Regions from separate parts of the Fodinibius sp. GM108 genome, predicted to be linked through region 2. Evidence: riboswitches for the same ligand, from Rfam matches in the RefSeq annotation. Region 2 holds a riboswitch; the other holds the start of a gene.
The links. A riboswitch is a leader RNA that binds a small molecule or an ion and turns the genes downstream of it on or off. The one in region 2 is predicted to bind S-adenosylmethionine.

Region 1 (4,188 bases), on a different contig from region 2:
CGTTCGGCATTAAGTTCTCCCCAGGTTTGATAGGCGATCACAGGTTCGGGAATAGCCGAACCGCCTTCTGTGACAAAGGGCTCATCAAAACTTTGTGTTTGTTGAATACTCATTATTTAATAGTTCATATAGTACGAGCGGACACTCCACTATATTCATTTTATGCTGTTGTTTTAATCTTACTGAACGCTATTTCGAAGTCTTCTTTGATATCATCGATATGTTCGATGCCTACAGAAACGCGAATTAAATCAGGTTCAACCCCGCTGGACGCCTGTTCTTCGTCGCTAAGCTGTTGGTGTGTTGTCGAAGACGGGTGAATGACCAGCGTCTTGGCATCGCCTACATTGGCCAGATGACTGGCAAGCTCTACGTTCTCAATAAATGTTCGTGCTGAATCGAAACCGCCTTTGACGCCGAATGTGAGTACTGCACCAAACTTGCCGGGATTTAAATATTTTTTAGCTCGCTCGTGGTAAGGATGGTCGGGTAATCCGGTATAGTTTACCCACTCGACAGCATCTTGTTCCTGCAGCCACTCTGCCAGCGCAAGCGCATTTTCGCAGTGTCGTTCAGTACGCAGTGACAGCGTTTCCAATCCCTGTAAAAACAGAAAGCTGTTAAATGGAGACGGTGCCGAACCGAAGTCGCGAAGGGCCTCTACCCGCGCCCTGATTGCGAAAGCGATATTTCCGAAAGGACCGTCGGGACCGAATGTCTCCCAAAAGTTAAGGCCGTGATAAGCCGGAGATGGTTCGGTAAATACGGGAAAGTTGCCATTGCCCCAGTTAAAGTTGCCGGCATCCACAATCACTCCGCCGATGCTGGTGCCGTGTCCGCCGATCCATTTTGTGGCCGATTCTACGACGATGTTCGCGCCATGTTCAATAGGTCGGGCAATAGCACCCGCAGCACCAAACGTGTTATCAACGATGAGGGGAATCCCGTACTTTTCGGCAAGATCAGAAAGTCCGTCAAAATCAGGCACATTGCCGCGGGGATTTCCTATCGATTCCACATAAATTGCTTTCGTATTATCGTCAATGGCAGCTTCGTAGCTTTCAACTTTGTCGTCTTCAACAAAGTTTACATCGATACCCAGTCGGGGCAGGGTTACTTTAAACTGATTGTATGTGCCTCCATACAAAAAGCTGGTTGAGACGATGTTGTCACCGGCCTGAGCGATGGTGGCAATGGTCATAAACTGAGCCGATTGTCCCGAAGCGGTGGCTACGGCAGCGGCTCCGCCTTCGAGTGCGGCGATGCGCTTTTCAAACACATCATTCGTAGGATTCATGATCCGCGTATAGATATTGCCGAACTCCTTTAGCGCAAAAAGCGTGGCTGCATGTTCGGTATCATCAAATTCGTATGATGTCGTTTGATAAATGGGGACAGCTCGCGATCCGGTTGTAGGATCGGGCTCTTGTCCTGCATGAAGCTGTAGTGTTTCAAATTTAAAGTTGCGTTCTTGTCCGTTAGTACTCATAGTGTTATAGATGTAAAGTTACTGTTGTTAATTTTCGTCTGACTCTTCTTTTGGTCGTATTAAAAACTGGTGATCGACTTTAATACACCGGTTTTCGTAAAGCTCAATGCCCGATCCGTTAATCTTTTCTGCTTGCTCAGGTTGTTCACCCGTTCCCAGCTGTAGCCAGATAGCGCGTGGTTGTGGTTCCAATTCCAGAGCCTGATCCACCGCTTTATGCAGATGGTCGGGTGGCAAGAATACATCCACCACATCAATGGGGTGGGGGATGCTTTTAAGGTCCGGATATGATTTTTTACCCAATATTTCATCCGCATTGGGATTAACCGGAACAATTGTGTAGCCGGCGTTTTGGAGATACCGCGCTACAAACTGGCTGTCTTTGTGAAAACTGCGCGAAAGACCGACAACAGCAATCGTCGAAACTTGCTCGAGCGTTTGCTCGGCGCGATCAGTTTCGGCGTTGAGCTCTTCTGTAGCGCGCATCTTTTCATCGTACCAGTTGTTAAACGTTGATTTCATGAACTTATACATACCTGACTGATGCCATCACTGAAAGCGATGGCATCAGTAATTAAAATTTCTCAGCAAATAAAAAAGCCTCTTCCAAGATCTTCGGCCGGTATAAAGGAGAAGATCTTAGAAGAGGCTTTGAAATAAACCCGTTGCGGGTAAATAAATGACCTCATCTCTCATCTTTCCCCGGTATACCGGAGCAGGAAGTAGCACCTAACCCCCGACATAATATGTGCGGGGCGGTTGCCAAGGCTTCTTCGGGCCTGATCCCTCAGCCTTTCTTGATAAGAGTGTTCAGTAATTCAAAAAGAACAATTAACAAAAAAGCCCTTCGGGATTCGCCGAAGGGCCTTAAACTGCTTCACAAGTGGAAACGAATTCAGTCCTCCGGTTGCAGGCGTAGCATACATAGCATGCACATGCAACAGAGGCAGCAGATATTTTCAGTGATTCGATTCATAGATAACTTGTGTTTTAATTTCAGCACTAACTTAAGGTATTGTCTCAACCCAAACAAGTGTTAAATAATTTTTTTCTAACGCGTTTAGCGGTTGGGAAAAAACCTCTCAGTCATCGCGGATCGGAGTTCAGGATGACTAAAAGGTTTTTAGAAGAAATAGACCAAGTATCTTCAACCACTAAATGCGAATTTTCTAATTACAGATCTGTTTTTCATACGTTTTAAATTTAAGACGTATGATCATCTTCTTGTTTTATAAAATACATCTCAAATTTGGTTCCATCTTCAGAGATCAAGTCGTATTCGCCGTCTAACTGCTGGTTCAGTGTATCAATTAGTTTTAATCCCAGTGAATTTGTGTTTTTAATTTCAAGATCCTCGGGTAATCCCTTTCCGTCATCTTTGACAATCAAATGGATTTTTTCGCCTTCTTCTTTACAGATAATAGAAATTGTCCCGCCATCCTTATCAAAGGCATGTTTGTGAGCATTCGTGATCAATTCATTCAAAATTAATCCCAGAGGAACAGCCTGTCGCATGGGCAGAGAAACAGGGTTTAATTGTAACTCAAATTTAACATTCGTTGAACCGTCAATATTTTCTATTGATCCGCTGACCTGCTCAACGAGATCTTTGACATAGGAATCCAGCGTAATGCTGGCAAGCCCTTCTGTTTGGTATAGCTTCTCGTGAATAGAAGCTATCGACTGCACACGGTTCATGCTTTCAGAAAGTACTTCCTTTACTTCTTCCTGTTCGCTCTTCATAATTTGTAATTCAAGTAGTCCGGTAATCGTCGCCAGGTTATTTTTAATACGGTGGTGGGTTTCTTTAATGAGGATTTCCCGATCCTTAATAGTTTCCTGCAGTTTTTGCTGCCGCTTCCATTCTTCGGTAACATCCCGCTGAACCGAAACAAAATGCGTTATTATCCCTTCATCATTATAGATGGGATCGATTGACCATCGCAGTCGATATGCCGACCCGTCTTTTTTATAGTTAAAAGTTTCACCCGTAAAGCGTTTGCAATTGCTAAGTTTTTGCACCAGGTCTTTAATAACCTCTGGATCTGTTTTCGGACCCTGCAAAAAAGACGGTGCTTTCCCATATACTTCTTCCCTAGAATACTGCGTAACTTCTTCAAAAGCTTTGTTTACAAATAATATTTTCTCCTCTCCGATTACTTCCGGTGCATCTGTTACTATGACCATCTCCCCGGTCGTTTCGATCGCCTTCAGCAATATCTTTGATACATTTACTTCGGTGTCATTTAACTGGTTTTCAAAATGCTGAAATATATCGCTTGCCATTTTATTTTGGTTTAGAGTAGGTGGGTGCTGCCAACGAATCTTTCCTTATATAATAATCAGGATTGACAGAAAAATCTTCTGTTTTTTGTAACTGAAGATCCGATCTTTTCCATCGTTCAGAAGTTGGATAGATAAATGAGTAACCATCATCGTCAAGTGTCACTTCCAGCGGCATATTAAATTGCGGGATATCAGCTTCCCAGCGGTAATAAAGAACATCATCTTTAATAGCATATTTGAGCACAGGGAGGTCCGCATAATGCAGATATTGATCGAATATATCATCCAGGTCTTTGCCCGATTTTTCGATGATGTATCGCTCTACCTCATCGGCACTGACTGTTTGGTGGCGAAACTCTTTTTGCAATCCACGTAAAATATTTTTCCATGTTGAATCATTATTTACAATCTGG
Region 2 (4,188 bases):
CAAATTCAGACATTCCTGACAATTTTATTTTTTGAATTTTTTTATTAGCAAACTGTTTAATTCCTTTTTAATAACATCAGAAATACTCCCTTTCGAGATAGCTCTTTTGGCCATCTTATCCATTCTCATTATTTCTTTTTCTTCAAAATTATTCCAATCTGGTACTTTAGCATTTCGGTATTCGTATAGTTGAAGTTTCCTAAGCCCATTTCCCTGAGATCTCGAATTCGAGAGGATACATTTTAAGTAGATATCTGTATTTAATAATAACCACGCTACTTTTATAGGGAAATCATTGGGAGAGATGCCATAAAAATTATCCGCAACTGGTAAGCTATTTTTATTGAGTAGATGCCTAGGATTATTTCTCACATAATAATTAAATATTATCGGAGGATAATACTTTGTATGGTAGTACCATTTCCTAGGTTTATTAGCGATCTCCCTATTTAGAGTCTTATTATTTTCTTCAACACTATTCGCTTTGTCTTTAAGCCATGAAGTCAAACTTTCGTCTAAAGATTCATCTTCGGAATACAGATAAGCTTTCTCAGGATGGGAAGAACTAACAACTAAATCATCTATGTACCTTTGTTTTTTCACAATTGGAATCGCTTTTTCATAGTGCAGATCCTTTTTATCTGCAATAAAAACTTTTGAATTTAAAAGTGTTGTTCCCCTTTTAATTTCAGCAAGCGATCTCAAAGAAACTAATTCTTCATATTCACTACTAAGACTATTTGTAAAGTTAATATTTGCTACAGTACTTTTTATGCGAGCTGTTCTTTTTTTAAAAACTAATATTGAGGCATCAACTAATGCATCTTGAAATGGTGCTTGTACATTTCTTTTCTCTGTTATATCTACAAGCTCATTAATTTTCTTTAATGTTTCTTGTCCATATCTACTTTGTTCAATTGCATCATATACAATAGCACATCCAGTTCCACCTTTCTTCAAATCAGATATTGCTTTGAACATAAAATAGACATATAAATTACTCTTCCTTGAAAATTCAACTTCAATTGAATCTTGAATTTTTTGCAAATAAGCATCCTTGTCTGCCTGAGGAATTTTTTCTTGTCTTACATAAGGCGGATTCATAATTACTAAATCTACCGATTCAGTTGATGATGCTTTTAAATAGTCCGTATGTAAGGTTTCACAATTTAAATTTAGATTATCTGCCAATAACCTTGTTTTTGATAAGACATTCTTATCTATGTCAAAACATAAATTCTTAGTACTTGTATCAATTAAACCATTCTTATAAGCATATTTTAAGAAAATTCCTTTTCCTACTGCAGGATCTAAAAATGTATTGACCGGTTTATCCATATATTTCTTGCATAATTTAGCCATCTCATCTGCAACAGTATCTGGAGTAAAAACCTGGCCAATATTCTTCAAACTAATTTTTTGTGACTTAGTATTTAGATCTATCATTACTAGAAATTATTTAAATAATAATCGCAAATTCCGTTTGCTTTACAAGCCTCACAAGCTGGTTTTTCCAAGCACCAATCCCAAGAAATTTTAAGTAATGCTTTATGAATTTTTTCCAAAACAATTCCATCATACTTTTCTTGAAGAAAAGACTTAACTGCCTGAACTATTTTATCCTTTGAATACTGAATCCTTTTTGTAGATCTCAAATCCGTATTCCCTTTGCTAACAGGTTGACTAATTAATCTCCTGATAACTCTGTGGATACCTCCATCTATTGGAAAATATGATTGTCCAAAAGCATAAAGCAGTACTGCCTCAGCAGAATACTGCCCAACACCGGGCAAGTTTTTTAATATGTCGAAATCACTAGGTAGTTCACCGAAACTTTTAGATCTCAGCTCACCTGCCAACTTAATGATTTGATCTGCCCTTTGATTATATAACCCACCGGGTTTTAAAATTTCAACAAGTTCTTCTCTGTGCTTGTCATTGACCTCATTTAAGCTAGAAAATGATACATAAAAATCTTTATACAATTTCTGAGCTACAGTCCTGGTAGTTCTCCTTAAAAGAATTTCTGCAACAAGTACCTTAACAGGATTATTTGTGCTGTGCCAAGGCATAAAGTCTCCCAACGATTCGCCATACTCAATTAGAAATTGGCATTTACTTGAGAAGTTTTGACTGGGTTCCATGAATTATGACATTTCAAAAATAAAAAGAAGGCTGTCACCGTTATGTCACCCCACCTTTAATGATTTTCTGCACAAAGGTAACTAAAATTAACTCCAAGACTAACATCTTCCAGCGTGATTGATACTTGTACCATTTAGCCAATTGTCACACAAAATTTTATTATAAACAAACTAATAACTCCCCAATTAATATGCACATAAACGAAAGGTGTCAAAAAGTTCATTTAATGAAGAATAATAGACCTGGAAATCCTTGATTTGTTTTATGAGCTCTATTTATTAATGTTTTAATAACATCAAGAAAGCCGGAAGGCTTGCCAACCGACCCACTCAAGGCACGGTGGTCAAATGATGTGGGATAATATCCAAAACAATCGAGCCCATCTTTTGTTGCATTTGTCTTGGTGTAACAATCATAACCACAAACCTAATTGTTACACTATTATGAATCCAGACAACACATTTTCCTTAACAGACCAAGAAATCAAACAATTAAACAATCGGCACATCGGCGCCGTAGATAAATGGTTCCGTATGTTTCTGGGGCTGGCCTCTGAAGTCAGCAAGGTGGAGAACAATGTCATACATTTAGAGGTTGTCTACTCCAATAAAGTTAAACGATCTAAGGCCGAGAACGTTGCCCGCACTTGGCTGAGATCTCCTAATAATTCATTTTTACTTCAGGCAGATATCATTGCCTTAAATGAATTTACTGATGGAGGTAAACCTGGAGACGTGGTTATCTTCGAAGAAGGGATGACTGAAACCGAAGCAGCTAAAGAGTTAAAAATCCAAGAATCCGAGCAATTTGGAGACACCAAGTGCTTTATCAATCGTCATATCTTTGTGATTGACAGCCTGTTAAACAGTATCTAATGTTTTGGAAAGGCAGTACAGAAGTGTTAATGAGACGGCGAAATTAAATACTAATCTAAAAGGGAAGGAAAAATAACCTACTCTTTTATTGAACTTAAGGTATCCCCTTTGCCCGAAATGACAGGAAATCTTCAAAGTTTCCTGATGGATGGTTATGTGCTACAATGATCGAGGTGGCATTTGCAAATTTCCCAATCCTCAATACTGCTGCTGGATCTCCAACAGTGGCAGTTGAACGACCGGAGTAATCTTACTCCAACCCATGCATCGTTTTGCAAACAAAAAAGGGATACGGGATAACCCGCATCCCCTTGCCTAACTCTTACTCGATCTGCTCCCTAAATTTCTTTGGCTTCGTCTACAGAAGCTTTCTTGTAGGGAGTCAACAACTTCTTCAAGTTATTGGCAGCTTTCCTGGCTCTGCGACCAGCAGCTTTATTATCCTTTTGATCGAAGTCTTCGTGATTCTCTACTAACTTTTCCCACTCTTCTTTCATTTGATTGAAGAGACTAGCTGTGCTTTCATCCATAGTTATGTTTTGTTTATTTGTTTTGCTTTAAGTACATAATCGAAAGAAGTATATACGAAAAGATAAGTAGAGTATGCAAATAGGCAGCTTTCATAAATTTGATAAATGGGATAATAGAAATGGCCTCTAGAATCTTAACCTAAAAGGGAAGGTTTCCCTCCCCTTTTTCGGCCGCAGCCGACTATAGTATCCCCTTCGCTCGAAATGATACATAATCATCAGCCGTCAGGATAATATGATCCTCTAAGGTAATACTGAGCATCTCCCCAGATTTCTTTATTCGCTGGGTAAGCGTTTCATCAGCTTTAGATATAGATACATTTCCCGAAGGATGATTATGAGCTACAATAATGGATGTACTATTGCTCAATAACGCAACCTGAAATATTGTGGATGGATCTACTATGGTCGCTGTGCTCCCACCTGAACTTATTTTACTCCAGCCTATGCATCGTTTGGCATTGTTCAGCAACAACACCACAAACTCTTCTTTCAGCTCTATTTGATCACTGTCCCATACCTCCCGAAGAACCTTTTCGGCTTCATCAGGTGATGATACTTGAGGAAAGGAACCTACTGGCTTTTTTGATTTGTAAGATAGTTTAACCTCCGCCAGTGAAGGCGAGGTTTCAATAGAC

Region 1: linked by a shared signal. The riboswitch ahead of ACT3ID_RS03220 (CoA-binding protein) and the one ahead of ACT3ID_RS14595 (hypothetical protein) in region 2 are both predicted to bind S-adenosylmethionine.

The regions. Positions count from the first base shown of each region.
Region 1 covers NZ_JBYEIR010000001.1:751,319-755,506, forward strand. Annotated here, with positions in the region: gene metX (homoserine O-acetyltransferase MetX) at 1-113, opposite strand, end outside; gene ACT3ID_RS03215 (O-acetylhomoserine aminocarboxypropyltransferase/cysteine synthase family protein) at 161-1,489, opposite strand; gene ACT3ID_RS03220 (CoA-binding protein) at 1,517-2,011, opposite strand; SAM riboswitch class I at 2,179-2,296, opposite strand; gene ACT3ID_RS03225 (PAS domain-containing sensor histidine kinase) at 2,693-3,775, opposite strand; gene ACT3ID_RS03230 (M1 family metallopeptidase) at 3,777-4,188, opposite strand, start outside.
Region 2 covers NZ_JBYEIR010000007.1:275,531-279,718, reverse strand. Annotated here, with positions in the region: gene ACT3ID_RS14610 (BpuSI family type II restriction endonuclease) at 1-13, opposite strand, end outside; gene ACT3ID_RS14605 (Eco57I restriction-modification methylase domain-containing protein) at 25-1,446, opposite strand; gene ACT3ID_RS14600 (endonuclease III domain-containing protein) at 1,449-2,144, opposite strand; SAM-I-IV-variant riboswitch at 2,433-2,528, shown strand; gene ACT3ID_RS14595 (hypothetical protein) at 2,589-3,020, shown strand; partial or broken gene ACT3ID_RS14590 (JAB domain-containing protein) at 3,115-3,252, opposite strand; gene ACT3ID_RS14585 (histone H1) at 3,359-3,550, opposite strand; gene ACT3ID_RS14580 (JAB domain-containing protein) at 3,732-4,188, opposite strand, start outside.